3 regions of the Neobacillus canaveralius genome follow, and region 3 is predicted to be linked to each of the others. Evidence: riboswitches for the same ligand, from Rfam matches in the RefSeq annotation. Region 3 holds a riboswitch; each other region holds the start of a gene.
The links. Region 3 has a riboswitch for S-adenosylmethionine ahead of ABC255_RS14170 (5-methyltetrahydropteroyltriglutamate--homocysteine S-methyltransferase). Riboswitches for the same ligand answer to the same signal wherever they lie in the genome.

Region 1 (5,923 bases), 1.5 Mb from region 3:
ATCCCTTTTGACATCGTGTTTGGTTCTGGGACAAACTGATACGTTAAATAGTGTTGCAGGGAATCATAATCTAATACATCGTGCTCTAGCGCTAGAAGGATGCTCTTCTTCTCAGAAGCAAAAAATGTTCTTTCCCCATCCTCAAAATAGAAGTATGGTTTAATTCCGAAAGGATCCCTTGCACCGAATACCGTTTGTTCTTGTTTATCCCAAATCGTGAAGGCAAACATCCCACGCAGTTTTTCAACAGCCTTCTCTTTCAAATGGCTATATAAAGCGATAATAACCTCTGTATCAGAGTTTGTTGCAAACTGTAAGCCTTCTTTGAGCAATTCTTCACGAAGTTCCAGGTAGTTATAAACCTCTCCATTAAAAATAATCCAATAGCGCTCATCTTCATACGTTAATGGCTGGTGCCCGCATTCAATATCAATAATACTTAAGCGGCGAAAACCGAATTGAATATGGTCATCATAATAAAAACCTTCATCATCAGGTCCACGATGGGTTATAATATCGTTCATATTTTTGAATTGTTGTTTTTGCTCATCACGAAAATGTTGTTCCTTGTCGTGTACACAACCAATAAAACCACACATTATGTACTTCACCTACTCCAATCTAAATATCCAAACTTAAAAAACATACTCTCTTATCCTACCACTATTCATATAAAAATGTCAGTGTGAAAGGTAGGAAAATTCAGGTACAAATAGTTTTAACCTAAACACATTGCCCTAAACTTAGACGACTAAATGCAAAAGAGAGTTACACTAAATGCAACTCCCCTAATTTGTCTATTTAATATTTGCTTGTTGACGTAATGCGTCCACTTTATCTGTACGCTCCCAAGGAAGATCAACATCTGTACGGCCAAAATGACCATATGCCGCTGTTTGCTTGTAAATTGGGCGGCGTAAATTTAACATGTTGATAATTCCAGCAGGACGAAGATCAAAATTTGCACCTACAAGATCAACTAATACATCTTCACTCACTTTGCCAGTACCAAAAGTATCAATAGAAATGGAAACCGGCTTTGCTACCCCAATTGCGTATGCAAGCTGAACTTCAACTTTATCAGCAAGTCCTGCTGCTACAATATTCTTTGCAACATAACGAGCGGCATAGGCTGCAGAACGGTCAACTTTTGTAGGATCTTTACCAGAGAAAGCTCCACCGCCGTGACGTGCATAACCACCATACGTATCTACAATAATTTTACGTCCTGTTAAACCTGCATCTCCTTGAGGTCCACCGATAACAAAACGACCTGTTGGATTAATGAAATACTTTGTATTTTCATCAATTAGTTCTTTCGGCACAACTGGATTAATCACATACTCTTTTACGTTACGTTGGATTTGCTCTAACGTAATTTCGGGATGGTGCTGTGTAGAAATAACAATCGTATCGATACGGACAGGTTTGTCATTCTCATCATATTCTACCGTTACTTGTGTCTTTCCATCTGGACGCAGGTAAGGAAGAATTTCCTCTTTACGAACCTCTGTTAAACGACGTGCAAGCTTGTGTGCCAAGGAAATGGGAAGAGGCATTAATTCTTTGGTTTCATTACATGCAAAACCAAACATTAAACCTTGGTCTCCTGCACCAATAGCTTCGATTTCTTCATCAGACATTTGCCCTTCACGTGCTTCTAGAGCCTGATCGACCCCCATCGCAATGTCAGGAGATTGCTCACCAATAGAAGTGATAACACCACATGTCTCGGAGTCAAAGCCATATTTTGCACGATTATAGCCAATACCCTTAATTGTTTCACGAACGATTTTTGGAATATCAACGTAAGTAGATGTAGTGATTTCACCTGCAACTAAGACTAATCCAGTTGTGACGGATGTTTCAGCAGCAACCCGGGCATTTGCATCCTTTGCTAAAATGGCATCTAAAATCGAATCAGATATTTGGTCACAGATTTTATCTGGATGACCTTCGGTAACTGATTCAGAAGTGAACAAACGACGACGTTTTGTTGACATCTGATTTCCTCCTATATTATGAGATAAATCAAGGTCCATTTGAAGGTTACAGGAATACTTCTAGAACCACTGAAATTGATACGGTACTCATTCCCTTAGTATGAAATAAACAAAGGATTTTTATTAGTAACTCTATTGATAAAAGGTCTATACAAAACAAAAAACCTTACCATTGTGAGGAAAGGTTGTTCCGGTCCTTTCACTCTTATCGTTCAAGGTCAAAGCCTTGCGTCAGATTAGCACCTTCGCACTTGAGAATAGGACCAATAAATAGGATGGTCTTCTCATAAAGCAGGTTGCTGGGTTTCATAGGGCCTGTCCCTCCACCAGCTCAGGATAAGAGAGTATCCGTTCAAATTAGTATCATACTTGAACCTGTCGAGCGTTGTCAACGAATTTGCTAGCAAATTAAGGATAAATATATGAAATTTTTCCATTTAAATTTAATACTTAATAATACAACCCAAATTTACCAATTAGTATAGACTATTAAATTAAATGTGTTATACTTTTTATGAATATATTGACAATTAAAAACTTGAAAAGGAAGGTTCGTTCTGATGAATTCAGTACATGTCCCAAATGAATTAAGCCAATTGCTGGAAGAAAGCCATGTGCACATTCAAATGTCTGTTCCTCAATTAGTGGAAAAAATTCTATCTAGGAATGAGGGAAAACTAACCTCAACTGGTGCGATAAGTGTATCAACAGGTAAATATACTGGAAGATCTCCTCAAGACAAATTTATTGTCATGGAAGAATCCATTAAGGATAAAATTGATTGGGGCAATTTAAATCAGCCAATTTCAGAAGAAATATTTAATAACCTCTATCAAAAAGTTTTAGACTACTTAAAAGAAAAAAATGAAATATTCGTCTTTAAAGGGTTTGCAGGTGCTGATAAAAAGACCCAATTGCCGATTCAAATTGTGAATGAATATGCTTGGCATAATTTATTCGCCCATCAATTGTTTATTCGGCCTAGTGAAGAGGAATTGCTGACACATAAACCCGGATTCACTGTCATTTCGGCTCCTAACTTTAAAGCAAATCCGGTTATAGACGGAACAAAGTCTGAAACCTTTATTATTATCTCTTTCGAAAAACGGACGATCTTAATCGGCGGAACGGAATATGCTGGTGAAATGAAAAAATCAATCTTCTCAATAATGAACTACCTGCTGCCTGAGAATAATATTTTCTCTATGCACTGCTCTGCTAATATTGGTGTTGAAGGTGATGTTGCTTTGTTCTTCGGTCTTTCTGGGACAGGAAAAACCACTTTATCTGCAGACCCAAAACGCCGCTTAATTGGTGATGATGAGCACGGCTGGTCATCGAATGGCGTGTTTAATATTGAAGGCGGCTGCTATGCAAAAACCATTAATCTTTCCAGAGAAAAAGAGCCGCAAATTTTTGATGCCATCCATTTTGGTTCCGTATTAGAAAATGTTGTTCTTAATCCTGATACAAGAATTGCAGACTATGACGATTCAACTCTTACTGAAAATACAAGGGCTGCTTATCCGATGCACGCCATTGAAAATATAGTTCAGCCAAGCATTGCAGGCCACCCGAATACCATTGTCTTTTTAACCGCAGACGCATTTGGGGTATTGCCTCCAATCTCAAAATTAACGAAAGAGCAGGCAATGTATCATTTCTTGAGTGGTTATACATCCAAGCTAGCAGGAACTGAGCGTGGGGTAACTTCTCCAGAGGCCACCTTCTCCACTTGCTTTGGTGCACCATTCCTGCCTTTACCTGCAACACGTTATGCAAAAATGCTTGGTGAAAAGATTCTTGAGCATAATGCAAATGTTTTTCTTGTAAATACAGGCTGGACAGGCGGAGAATACGGAGTGGGGAACCGCATGAAGTTATCCTATACAAGAGCGATGATTCAGGCTGCACTTGAAGGGGAACTAAACAATGTTGAAACCGTACAAGATGATATTTTCGGACTAAATATTCCACTCCACATTGCTGGTGTGCCGGATGAGGTTCTTCAACCCAGCAAAACTTGGGCAGACCCACTAGTATATGAAAAGAAAGCAATAGAATTAGCGAATAAATTCCGCGAAAACTTTAAAAAATTCACCAAAGTGGATTCAGAAATTGAAGAAAAAGGTGGACCAAAATAGAAAAGCGGATGCGCCTTGTCCAGGGGCGGCAGGCATAAGACGAGCCGGCGGGAAGGTTGTTCTTTAACCTTTCTGACGGATTGGCTTATGACCCGAGCCCCTAGGCGCTGAAGCTAGACAGCTATCAAAGCCATAGAGCAGACCCTTATCGTTGTCGATAAGGGCCTTTTACTAATTTGTAGAATTTAGTGAAATTAATTGGTAAGTTAACCACGTGCGGCTTTCTTGCCATTCTACTTTTTTAATGACGGCTGTTCCGCTCGTATCGCTTTCAATGGTTTTTCTCAACTCAATGGGAATATCAATCGGATAAAGTCGATAGCCTTCCTTTTCTAATACGAAAAGATTTTCTTCGATTCTTTTTTCCCTGCCTTTTGTTACAATCATCGTATTTAACTCAAGGGGCATACCCATATGTACCCGCTCCTCTGTAATTGGACTTACTTCTATTTTATCATCTTTTGATTTGACATTTCATCCACTTCGTTAAATCCTCCACGATTTTTTTGTTTACTACAGGAGGAAAGTAGTGAGTAAAATCATCAAAATACCAGCATTCCACAGGCTTATTTAACATCTTAAGTCTTCTTTCGAGTCTGTAGGCATGCTCCACCGAAACATTCTGATCATTTACTCCATGAATGATTAATACAGGTGCTAAAAGCTTTTCGAGCTCATAAAGAGGTGTTCGCTCTTCATATCTTTCGGGATATTTTCCAGGTGTACCACCAATCACCCTTTTCATCATTTTTCGCAAATCTTTTCTTTCTTCATAGGTTAACGTCATATCACTAACCCCGCCCCAAGTAACAATCGAGGCAGCCTCTGGATACTCGAGTGCTGTCATCAATGCCATGACACCACCTCGCGAAAAGCCAAAGACATGGATATACTCTACATTAGGAAATGACTTTAAAAGCTCATAGCCCGCAAAAGCGTCCTCCCTGTCCTCTCCAGCAAAATCCTCATTCCCCTCTCCCCCTTGATTCCCTCGATAATAAGGAGCGAATACGATGAATCCTTCAGAGGCAAACTGAGCAATTCTTGCAGGTCTGACCTTTCCGACGTTCTTGATGCCGCCGCGCAAATATAAAAAGCCATCATAATTTCCTTTTATTTTTGGCTCAGCCAGCAGACCTTTAACCCTCAATCCATCAGAAAGATAGGTAATCTCCCTTAATTCCACATTAGGATTGGGTGAAGGAAAACGATAGACTTCGATGATTTTTCCATTTTGTTTGTTCACTAGATTTCACCTTTCCATTCAACCGTAAAAATTTATGTAAGTAAGCATTCACACATTTATTTCTGTTTCATACGATATGTTAGGTCAACAGCCCAGATTTTTATTGTAATAAGGAGGGTTTTGGTATGAAAAAATGGTTAAAAATTGGCTTTTCTTCAGTTCTTATTTTAATTCTGATGTTCTCACTAGCTGCTTGTAACAGTACTGATAAAACCGATTCAGAGAAAATTGAAAAGGTACGATTGGTTGAAGTTACTCGTTCTATCTTCTATGCCCCTGAATATGTCGCCATCGCAAAAGGATTTTTCGAAGAAGAGGGCCTGGAAGTGGAATTGTCTACAGCCTTTGGCGGCGATAAAACCATGACAACACTGTTATCCAATGGTGCTGATGTTGCGTTGGTAGGCTCTGAGACTTCGATTTATGTTTACGCTCAAGGATCCAATGATCCGGTTATTAACTTTGCACAACTCACACAGACTGATGGCACCTTCCTGGTCTCAAGAGAAAAAATTGATAATTTCTCATGG
Region 2 (5,923 bases), 1.6 Mb from region 3:
CACTTCTAGCGTAATCGTATTTTCCGTAACTTTCTATATCAAATTGATGGAAAGTAGAAGCATGTTGAATCGGCACGCTTACTGCTCCCGTGGCCGGATCGACTTTATGCTGATTATGAAGGAGCTTGGTTTCAAAACTATAATTTTCTGAACTCATTATCCAATCACTCCTTCTTTTAATTTAGCTAGTGCATGTTCAAGGTCTTCAATGATGTCTGTTGGGTCTTCAAGTCCTACAGAGAATCTTAATAGTCGATTACAAACACCTGACTGAATTCGAATCTCTTCTGGAATATCGGCATGTGTCTGTGTTGCAGGATAGGTGATAAAGCTTTCAGTTCCACCAAGACTTTCAGCAAAGCAGATCAGTGAAAGACTTTGAAGGAATGGATTGACCCATGCTTCATCTTGTAAGCGGAAGGATACCATTCCACCTTTTCCTGGGTACAGTACATCTGTAATACCATCATGGTTAGACAGGTATTCAACAATCGCTTTTGCATTGCGTTCATGTCTTTCCATTCTTAGTGACAATGTTTTCATTCCACGCATTACTAACCAGGAATCAAAAGGACTTAAGACACCGCCTGCTCCGTTATGGTGGAAGGCAAGAGCCTCGCAAAGTTCTTTCCCCTTGGCAACAACAAGACCAGCAAGAACATCATTATGACCGCCTAAGTATTTGGTTGCACTATGGATGACAATATCTGCACCTAGCAGGATTGGTTGCTGAATTAGTGGTGTGTAGAAGGTATTGTCGACAATCAGCAAGATTCCGTGTTTTTTTGCGATTTCTGAAACAGCCGCAATATCTGATTCCTGCATAAGCGGATTTGTTGGTGTTTCTAGGAAAATTGCTTTTGTCTGCGGAGTTATGTTACTTTCAATCAATTCAATATTACAGGTATTTACATAATTTGTTTGTAATCCCCATTTTTTGAAGCCTTGTTCTAGTAATCTATAAGTACCACCATATAAATCCTCGCTCACAATCCATTCGTCCCCAGACTCGAAAAGAGAAAGAATTGTAAAAATAGCTGCCATACCCGAACTACAGGCAAATCCTTGATCTGCACCTTCTAAATCGGCAATCGCCTTTTCAAGCAGCTGTCGAGTCGGATTACCTGTCCGTGTGTAATCAAACCCTGTTGACTGCCCAATACCCTCATGACGGTAGGCAGTTGAAAAATAAACGGGAGGATTAACCGTCCCTGTCGCAGTTTCGCTGCGATTTCCAATTTGAGCTAGCTTCGTATCAATCTTATACATGGTCAACCACTCCTATATGAATAATAAAAAAAGTCTTCTTTAAGAAGAAGACTTTGGATGCTGTAAGCATTGTCATTCTTCTTATCTTCCAAGTTACCAATAACTTGTTGGACTTAGCACCTTTTCAATGAAATAACCATTGATGGTTGCTGAGGCGTCATAGGGCCATTCCCTCTACCTCTCTTGATAAGAACATAAGTATTTAGATTATTTATAAAATTTACTACAAATAGAAAGCCTAGTCAACATTTTTCTATTAATAATGACATAATAATGTTTGAAAGGTATAAAATGATGTATTTTCTAAGTTCGATATAAGTGATTTTCAGATTGACACGTTCTGTATAAAGAACTAAAATAAACTATATAGGGAAATAAAACCAAATTTTTTTATGATTATATTCTTTATTAAGTACAAAATCGCACTTTATATGTTTTTAATGGTGATGTCTCCTTTCCATTATCCCAGGAGGCACTCGGTCATACTGTGGGTCAGTGAACCTTAGACGCTAGTCGTCAAGAGTATGATGTGAGGACGGGTTAAATGCCCATTTTATAAAAATTTTCATTATGTGCTTTTAAAAGGAGTATATAATTAAAATTTTTCAAGAAAAAGAAAGGGGTGGGAACATGACTTTTCGACTGAGAATTTCTTTGTTTATATTATTTGATACATGTATTTTATTTTCATCGATTATCCTTAGTCATTATTTGGTAGAAGGAGACGTTACACTAAGTAGCCCTACTGCCAATTTCACGTTGGTGCTTTTGCTCACTCATTATGCCTTAACATATAGAAGCAAATTGTACAAAAAAGCATGGGAATATGCGAGTATAGGGGAATTATTAAGCATTTTTAAGGTTGTGAGTATATCAATTATTATTGCAGCATTGGTACAACAAGTGTTTTTTCATCTATCAAACTATCGATTTTTTACCGTTACATGGTTGATGAACTTAATTTTTATTGGTGGTACTCGATTCAGTTGGAGATTATTTCAGGAGAATTTTCTGATTAATGAAAAAAATAAAAGACGAACACTCATTGTAGGTGCAGGATCTGCTGGGATGATGGTGGCAAGGCAAATAAGAAAGAATAATAAAGCAGATCTATTGCCAGTTGGGTTTATCGATGATGACTTAAAAAAGCGGAATCTTGATATTTTAGGTATTCCAGTGATTGGTGGAACTGCAAACCTAGAAGAAATGGTTAGTAGAAACAAAATTGAAAACATTGTGATTGCGATTCCATCCCTAAGTAAAAAGGAATTAAATAAAATATTTATGGAATGTGCTAAGACAAGAGCTAAAACCCAAGTCCTTCCAATGCTCGAAGACCTTATGGTTGGAAAAGTATCTGTTAATCATTTTCGTGATGTTCAAGTTGAAGACTTGTTAGGAAGGGAACAAGTTGAATTAGATATTCAGAGTATTTCAGGATATATCAAAGATAAAGTGGTATTGGTTACAGGTGCAGGGGGCTCGATTGGCTCAGAAATCTGCCGCCAAATTTCTCTTTTTGAACCTGCTAAATTAATTTTACTAGGGCACGGAGAAAATAGCATTTTCTCCATAAATATGGAGTTAAGGGATTCTTTTAAAAATACAAACATCGAATATATTCCAGTTATTGCTGATATACAGGATAGCAGAAAAATGAGGGATGTAATGGCTACTTATCTTCCAGATGTGGTCTATCATGCAGCTGCACATAAGCATGTTCCATTAATGGAATCTAACCCAGAAGAGGCCATAAAAAATAACGTGATTGGGACCATGAATACCGCACAAGCAGCTAGCTATAATGGAGTTAAAACCTTTGTAATGATTTCTTCCGATAAAGCTGTGAATCCTACAAGTGTAATGGGAGCTACAAAAAGACTTGCCGAAATGATTATTCAACAGATGGATAAGGAAAGCCTAACAAGATTTGTTACTGTTCGTTTTGGTAATGTACTTGGAAGCAGGGGAAGTGTAATCCCATTATTTAAAAATCAAATCAAAAAGGGAGGTCCTATTACTGTCACTCACCCTGATATGGTGCGTTATTTTATGACGATTCCAGAGGCAACCAGGCTTGTTCTTCAAGCAGGGGCTTTAGCAAGAGGGGGAGAAATTTTTATTTTGGATATGGGGGATCCAGTGAAAATTGTTGATTTGGCTAAAAATTTAATAAATCTATCTGGTAACTCTATTGAAGAAATCGGGATTGAATACACTGGGATCAGACCAGGGGAAAAGATTTTCGAAGAATTACTAAAAGATGACGAGCTTACAGAAGAACAAATATATCCAAATATTTATATTGGGAAATCATCAACTATTTTTAGTCAGGAGATAGAAGAACTATTATCAATCTATGCGAATTTGAATCAAGATGAAGTAAGAAAGAGGATAGTAGATCTTGCAAACAAGAAAGGAACTACTGTATCCCAATTCCCAATCTTAATATAAGTATGATAAAGAAATGGGAGTGAATTCATGAAGAGAGTAATAGATGTAGTAATTTCTTTGATGACTTTAATTATTTTCTCACCTGTTATTGTACTAATTGGAATTTTGGTCAAATGGAAACTGGGTTCTCCTATCATTTTTAAACAGCAGCGTCCTGGATTAAATGGGAGGCCTTTTTATTTGTATAAATTCCGAAGTATGACGGAGTGGAAGGATAAAAATGGCTCACTTTTATCTGATGAACAACGTATGACCTCATTCGGATACTTTCTAAGAAAATTTAGTATTGATGAACTTCCACAATTTATTAACGTGTTAAAAGGCGAACTAAGTTTAGTTGGACCGAGGCCATTATTAATGGAGTATTTACCATTATATACTGAGGAACAAGCACTAAGACATTTAGTTAAGCCAGGGATTACAGGTTGGGCACAAATTAATGGTCGAAATGCGATTACCTGGGAAGAGAAATTTAAACTAGATGTTTGGTACGTCAAACATCAATCACTTTTACTGGATATGAAAATAATATGGTTAACGATTCTGAAGCTACTTCGCCCAAAAAACATTAGTCAAGACGGCCATGTAACAGTGGAATTATTTAAAGGTGCAGAGTTAAATAGAAGTGAAAAAAAAACGAACTATTAAAAAGTTGGAGGTGTTTGATTTGGTGTCTATACCCTCTAGAAATAGGGTTTTTCTTTCTCCTCCCCATATGGGTGGAACTGAATTAAAGTATATAAATGAAGCATTTGAATCCAACTGGATTGCTCCTTTAGGTCCAAATGTAGAAGCATTTGAAAAAGAAATAGCTAGAAGGTTCGGAGTTAATGGAGCTGTTGCTGTGAGTTCAGGAACCGCAGCCATTCACTTGGCCCTGTCAGTATTAAATGTTCAAAAAGGCGATACTGTCTTTTGTTCAAGCCTAACCTTTGTTGCTTCTGCCAATCCAATTTTGTATCAAGGTGCAGACCCTGTTTTTATCGACTCTGAACCCGATACGTGGAATATGTCCCCAACTGCACTAGAGATGGCATTCAAGCATGCGTTGGAGGAAGATAAAATACCAAAAGCAGTAATTATTGTGAATCTATATGGGCAATCAGCCAAAATGGATGAACTCTCCACTATTTGTAGAAGGTATCAAGTTCCTATTATTGAAGATGCTGCAGAATCATTAGGGTCAAGTTATAAAGGTACGGCAAGTGGAACTATAGGGGACTTCGGTATCTATTCATTTAATGGCAATAAAATAATTACTGCATCGGGTGGGGGAATGCTTGTTTCTAATAATGTGAGGGCACTGAGTAAAGCTCATTTTTTAGCAACGCAGGCAAAGGACCCAGCCCCATATTATCAGCATAGCCAGCTAGGTTATAACTACCGAATGAGCAATATAGTAGCAGGAATTGGAAGAGGTCAACTAGAGGTATTAGAAGAAAGAGTTAATTCTAGAAGAATGATTTTCAAGACTTATCAACTAGAATTAAAAGACCTTCCTGGTATTACTTTTATGCCGGAATTGAATGAGACATTCTCCAATCGATGGTTAACTACTTTAACCATAAACCAGGAAAAATCAGGTGTAGCTGTAAATGAAATTCTTGCTTCATTAGAGTCAGAGAATATTGAAGCAAGACCAGTATGGAAGCCTCTTCACCTTCAGCCGCTTTTTGAAAACTATAGCTACTATTCACATAGTGAGAATGAGAGTGTTTCAGAGAAGCTATTTAAAACAGGCATATGTTTACCATCAGGTTCCAATATGAAACATGAAGACCAAATGAGAATCATTCATTGCATTAGAAGTAAGTTTAATAGAAACATTAATCAGCGGAGGAATGAAGTGGTAACCTAAAATATGGAAAAAAGAGGGTAAACATATGATAGGAAAAAGAATAGCTGAAATCCGAAAAAAAAGAGGATATACCTTATCTGAGCTAGCAGACTTGGCTAAGATTTCAAAGTCATATCTTAGTAATATCGAACGCAATCTGCATAAGAATCCCTCCCTTGAAATCATGATAAGAATTGCTGAAGTTTTAAATGTTGAACTCGCTGCTTTATTAAATCCAGGAAGTGTTCAAAATACAGAATTTTCTATCGAACAGGAATGGGTGGACTTTGTTAGTGAATTAAAAGAAGTAGGGATGGAAAAAGACCAATTAAAGCAATACAAACTATTGATTGAATTTATTAA
Region 3 (5,923 bases):
ATGACTTTAACTTCAGAATGACTTAAGATATATGCCATTTCATCGGGTGATAATTTAACATTGACTGGGACCATAATCGCTCCAAGTTTAACGCAAGCAAAGACTAGGAGCGGAAAGTGGTAGCGATTACCAATAATGGTGGCAACCCGGTCTCCTTTTTGAATGTTGTATTTTCGTTGAAGGTTGGCAGCTATTATGCTTGAGTATCTTTCTAGCTCTTCATAAGTGAGTGTTCTTTCCTCTGTTACAATCGCCTCCTTTTGTTTGTTGGCAGCGAGCTGCATGTTGAGGATATCGTTGATATTCTTTGGTCGGTTTGCAAAGACTTTAATCGACTGTCTTCCGAATAATTCCACTTCTTGAATCACACGGTGAACCTCCCTCTTATTTTAAAATTTTTAAAATAGATTTTGTGTATTTTTCAATCACTTCTTCTTTCAATAACCGACCATTTGGATTATACCATTGCTGCACCCAGTTCATGGCCCCAAGTATAATCATTCTCTCGATGGAAGGTTCCTCTACACAGAAGTCACCACTTGCGATTCCTCTTTTGATAATTTGGTCGAATAAACTTTCGTATTCCTTTCTCAGCTTTAACACGAGGTCAAGCTGCTCCTCATTATAAAAGCGCTTTGGCTCCATAATGAGATTGAAAACTTCTTTCTCTTCAATTGCGTACAACATGTGGGTAGAGATCATTTCCACAAGAACTTCTGTTGCACTTCCTTCCCCTGTATTCAGAATTTCTCGCAAATCCTCTGTTGCCTGGGAAAGGACAAAGTTATGACATTGGTACATTAAATCACTTTTATTTTTGAAATAATAATAGAGGGACCCTTTTGTCATTAAAAGTTCGGCTGCAATTTCCTCCATGGTTGCACCACTGTAGCCTCTTCTATTCACTATTTCAATGGCTGAAAGAAGAATTTGTTCCTTCTTTCGGAGGATTTTCTTTTCTGAAAGTTTCATAGGATCACCGCTTTGATAGAATTAGAAACCAAAGGAACCGCTTACATTATCTTTTTAAACAAGGTTCGGTTTTTAAACCTTATTTAATTATCTGAATATTTGGTGTTAAGTATAATTTAACAGCACCTTTTTAACTTTGCAAGCATTTTTTTGAATGATGTTTTATTTTTGAACAACGTTTAATTTTTGTATATAAAAAACCGAAGTAGGTGTAACTACTTCAGATGATAGAAACCTCCTGTATTCAAGGATCTTACCTTCATTGGTCTTTGAGACAGGTCGATTTATTAATATTTTGATAAAACATAAAAAGCTGCCGAATTGGCAGCTTTTCGAACATTAATATAACTAGAACTAATTTCGTTTTCTAAAAATTCCCCGCATTTTTCATCATTTGATTTTCACTCATAGCCCTTATTTTCTTAATATCAAGACGGATAAGCAGTGAAACCGTTAGAGCGACAATAAAGATTCCTGAAAAAATAACTAATGTCCCCTGATAGCTTCCGGTTGTTTCTCTAACCCATGATACAAAGATCGGTCCCGCTAGACCAGCTGCTGCCCATGCTGTCAAAATATATCCATGAATAGCCCCAAGCTGCTTAGTTCCAAACAAATCGCCGATATATGCCGGTATGGATGAAAAACCTCCTCCATAACAGGTCATAATCATATAAACGATTATAGAAAATAGAATAGCTACTGTTATATTTGGAAGCATAAAAAAGGCAACAATTTGAAAAGCAAAGAATAGTGTGTAGACATTTGGTCTTCCGATGTAATCAGAGATGGTCGCCCAAACAATCCTTCCTCCGCCGTTAAATAACCCCATTATTCCTACCATTGTTGCAGCCCCAGTTGCGGTCATTCCTACTAGCTCTTGAGCCATCGGCGATGCCACCGAAAGAATCGCAATTCCACAGGTAACATTGATAAATAACATCAACCATAATGCCCAAAACTGTCTTGTTTTGACTGCCTCATTTGCCGTTAACTGACGCAAATCTTCTTTTAATTTCATACCGCCTGATTTTTGTCCTGCCGCTGCCATACCCTTAGGTACCCAACCTTCTTTCGGTGGAGCAAGATATTGTGCAGAACAAAATATGATAATGAAGTATGCCGCTCCAAGTAAATAAAAGGTGTTGGAAATCCCATAATTCACGATTAAATGATTCATAACAGGACTGCTGATTAAGGAAGCAAATCCAAATCCCATAATCGCTAGTCCTGTTGCAAGACCCCTTCTGTCAGGAAACCATTTTACCAGCGTAGAAACCGGTGTAATATATCCAACGCCTAACCCAATTCCAGCGATCATCCCATAAAATAAATAGAGTAATAGCAATGATTCTATTTGAATAGCAAAACCTGCCCCAGCTACTCCAGTCCCAAAAAACACTGCGCTTAGTGTTCCAGCTGCTCGCGGACCAAACTTCTCCACAAAATGCCCTAAAAAAGCTGCAGAAAGTCCTAAGAAAAGAATTGCCAAGCTAAACGTGAAGGAAATTTGCTTTAACCCCCAGCCCATTTCTTGTTGAAGTGGTTTTGTGAAGACACTCCAGGCGTAAACCGAACCAATTGAAATATGTATGCCAACCGCCGATAGCGCGATTAACCAACGATTTTTTGTATGCATTCATCCATCCCTCTTTCCAAATTGTGGTCTTGTTGTCGATAATTCCACGACTAATTATTCATAGGTCACTGTCATTTTAGAAGCTCCCAATTCCGCTCTTTCTCTAGCCTCATCGACAGATTCCCCGTTGCTTAACACTACTGCCATACGTCGTCCCACTTTTGTTTCTGGTTTACCAAATACCCGAACTTGTGTATGAGGGATCGATAAGGTTTCTGCTATTCCAGATATGTGGTAAATCTTACTTTCTTTTGCAGCCTTAATCGTATGACTTGCACCCGATTTTACTAGCTGAACATCTGGAATCGGATATCCTAAAATAGCTCTTACATGTAAGGCGAATTCAGATAGATCCTGCGTAGCCATTGTTACCATCCCCGTATCATGTGGTCGTGGTGAAACTTCACTAAAATAGACACCTTGAGCTGAAAGAAATAATTCCACACCAAAAACTCCGTATCCACCAAGCGCATCCGTGATTTTTTTTGCGATATCCTGCGCCTCTAAGATTTGTTCCTCTGACATAGCATGCGGCTGCCAGGATTCTATATAATCACCATCTTTTTGCACATGCCCAATGGGAGCACAGAACGTTGTACCAGAAACAGAGCGAACGGTTAATAGGGTAATTTCAGAATCAAAATGGATAAATTCCTCCACAATGATTCGGGCTTTGTTACCTCTTCCACCAGAAATCGCCTCATTCCAAGAGCATTCTACATCCTCAATCGAACGGCAAATGGTTTGTCCTTTACCAGAAGAACTCATAATCGGTTTAATGACACAGGGAGTTCCGATTTTCTCTACGGCTTTCCTTAGTTCATAAAGGGTGTCTGCAAATGCGTACTTCGCTGTTTGAAGCCCTAGTTCTTCACTAGCCAATCGGCGAATTCCTTCCCTATCCATGGTGAGGTTCACGGCTTTAGCTGTCGGTACGATACGAAAACCTTCGTTTTCAAGTTCCACTAGTGTTTCTGTTGCAATCGCCTCGATTTCGGGAACCACCAAATCTGGTTTCTCTCTTTCTATTACTCTACGAAGTTCTTCTCCGTCAAGCATGTCCACCACATAAGAACGGTGTGCCACCTGCATAGCAGGAGCATTTTCATAACGGTCAACTGCAATCGTCTCCAGTCCAAGACGCTGAGCCTCAATGATCGTCTCTTTTCCAAGTTCGCCTGAACCAAGTAACATTACCTTTTTCGCATGTGTATCAAACACCTACTACAACCCCTTATTGTTTGTCTTTTGATTATAATATCTCATATTTTTATCGATTTCAAGCAAATGTTTTCACCAAAACACGAACGTTTAATTTTTAAAATTTAATATTGTTCGCTTTTATGAAAGTAAGCGGTATCGTAGGTTTTATTGGTTGACAGATTATCTGAATACGTGTAACTTAACAGGTAATTAAATAAGCAAGAATACTCTTATCAAGAGAGGTTGAGGGACTGGCCCTATGAAGCCTCGGCAGCAGACTAATTAATAGTACTGTGCCAATTCCAGTAGTGAATGCTTGAAGATAAGAAGAGATTGGTTATGGACTTCCCCCTCTTCTTTTTTTTAAGAAGAGGGTTTTTTTATAATATTGAAAGAAGGTAATAATAGATGACAAAAACACTAGTTAAAGCTCCTTTTAAAGCAGATCATGTAGGGAGTTTCCTTAGAACAGAACCGATTAAAGCAGCAAGAAAGGCTTTTGCAAACGGGGAGATTGATAAAGCAGACCTAAAGGATGTAGAGGATAAAGAAATCGCGAAACTAGTACAAAAACAAATCGAGGTAGGTCTTAAGTCCATTACGGATGGTGAGTTTCGACGTTCTTGGTGGCACTTGGACTTTTTAGCCGGGCTTCAAGGTGTAGAATTCTTTGAAAGCCAATATGTTAGTGCCTTCAAAGGTGCCAAAACAAGAAATAATGCCATTAAAGTCGTTGGTAAGGTCGACTTCGATCACCATTATATGATACAACACTTTCAATTTTTAAAAGAAGCGGTTGAAGAATATGGGGATGGCAGCCAAGTGGCGAAGTTCTCTATTCCTAGCCCAAATATGCTTTTTACTAGAATTCAAGGTGATGAGTATTATAACGGCAATAAAGAGGAGTTTTATAACGATACTGTTGCTGCTTACAGAAAGGCAATTCAAGCATTCTATGATGCAGGCTGTCGTTACTTACAATTAGATGATACCTCTTGGATTGATTTTGTCTCGGAAGAACGTATTACAGCTGTGGTAGAAAAAGAAGGCAAAAACGTACAGGATGTCATCAAAACTAGAGTCGCGTGTATTAATGACGTTATTGCAGACAAGCCGGATGATTTGTTAATTACAATGCACATTTGCCGCGGAAATTTTAAATCTACTTATATTACAAGCGGAGGATATGACCATATTTCAGATGCTATTTTCGCTGAATTAAATGTAGATGGCCTATTCTTAGAATACGATGATCAACGTTCTGGTGATTTTGAACCATTAAAAAGCTTTAACCGCCCTGACTTGACTGTTGTTCTGGGATTAATCACCTCAAAATTGCCGGAACTTGAAAATGTTGACACCATTAAAGCACGGATTAATGAAGCAAGCCAGTCTATACCTTTAGAAAACTTAGCTTTAAGTCCGCAATGTGGCTTTGCAAGTACAGAAGAAGGAAATATTTTAACAGAGGAAGATCAATGGAATAAGATCAAGCACGTTATAAACATAGCGAAAAGTGTTTGGGGTTCTCTCTAAATATATTGAATAAATAGTATATCCTTCAGATGTTTTTAAAATGTAAAAAAACCGGAAATATGCAAGAAATGAATAAACTCTTTCATATTTTCGGTTTATTCATTATAAAAATAAAAGCATCCTGTAGTGGAAAATGGGTTTAAAGTTTTCATTAAAGCTTTACTTCTACCTCAGTTCCATCCTTCAATTTCGTTTCAACCAGGATAACTCCACTGTGTTTTTGTAATCCCTGCAGCAACGGCTTCAAATCTTTTCTTTCAATCTCAGGGAAGATGAATTTGCTGCCATCCTTTTCAATCGCTTTGTTTATTAAGCGATTTATCTTTTTTGATGTAATAATTAAACTGACCAAATTTAACACTCCATAGGGAACGGGAATGGAGAATCGTTTATCTTTTACCTTCAACTTAACTTTTAACATAATCTACTCAATTACCACAAAAACTTTATCCCCATTGGCCGAAGTGATGTTAACAATCTCTCCGTCCAATTCGTTTTCAATTGCTTCGATGAGCAGGTCAACGTTAATATCTTTTACATATTTTTCAGCCTCAGGTATTTTTTCAGCAATAT

Region 1: another riboswitch for S-adenosylmethionine. It lies ahead of metK (methionine adenosyltransferase); the one in region 3 lies ahead of ABC255_RS14170 (5-methyltetrahydropteroyltriglutamate--homocysteine S-methyltransferase).
Region 2: another riboswitch for S-adenosylmethionine. It lies ahead of ABC255_RS05765 (methionine biosynthesis PLP-dependent protein); the one in region 3 lies ahead of ABC255_RS14170 (5-methyltetrahydropteroyltriglutamate--homocysteine S-methyltransferase).

The regions. Positions count from the first base shown of each region.
Region 1 covers NZ_JBDFLL010000001.1:1,293,886-1,299,808, reverse strand. Annotated here, with positions in the region: gene asnB (asparagine synthase (glutamine-hydrolyzing)) at 1-599, opposite strand, end outside; gene metK (methionine adenosyltransferase) at 798-2,003, opposite strand; SAM riboswitch class I at 2,206-2,346, opposite strand; gene pckA (phosphoenolpyruvate carboxykinase (ATP)) at 2,564-4,147, shown strand; gene ABC255_RS06345 (DUF2584 domain-containing protein) at 4,319-4,561, opposite strand; gene ABC255_RS06340 (alpha/beta hydrolase family protein) at 4,602-5,393, opposite strand; gene ABC255_RS06335 (ABC transporter substrate-binding protein) at 5,519-5,923, shown strand, end outside.
Region 2 covers NZ_JBDFLL010000001.1:1,194,162-1,200,084, forward strand. Annotated here, with positions in the region: gene metC (cystathionine beta-lyase) at 1-157, opposite strand, end outside; gene ABC255_RS05765 (methionine biosynthesis PLP-dependent protein) at 157-1,269, opposite strand; SAM riboswitch class I at 1,348-1,462, opposite strand; gene ABC255_RS05770 (polysaccharide biosynthesis protein) at 1,900-3,723, shown strand; gene ABC255_RS05775 (sugar transferase) at 3,751-4,371, shown strand; gene ABC255_RS05780 (DegT/DnrJ/EryC1/StrS family aminotransferase) at 4,391-5,581, shown strand; gene ABC255_RS05785 (helix-turn-helix domain-containing protein) at 5,607-5,923, shown strand, end outside.
Region 3 covers NZ_JBDFLL010000001.1:2,808,743-2,814,665, reverse strand. Annotated here, with positions in the region: gene ABC255_RS14190 (class I adenylate-forming enzyme family protein) at 1-368, opposite strand, end outside; gene ABC255_RS14185 (TetR-type transcription factor C-terminal domain-containing protein) at 385-972, opposite strand; gene ABC255_RS14180 (L-lactate MFS transporter) at 1,340-2,611, opposite strand; gene purT (formate-dependent phosphoribosylglycinamide formyltransferase) at 2,666-3,805, opposite strand; SAM riboswitch class I at 4,042-4,143, shown strand; gene ABC255_RS14170 (5-methyltetrahydropteroyltriglutamate--homocysteine S-methyltransferase) at 4,223-5,350, shown strand; gene ABC255_RS14165 (hypothetical protein) at 5,502-5,771, opposite strand; gene ABC255_RS14160 (SHOCT-like domain-containing protein) at 5,775-5,923, opposite strand, start outside.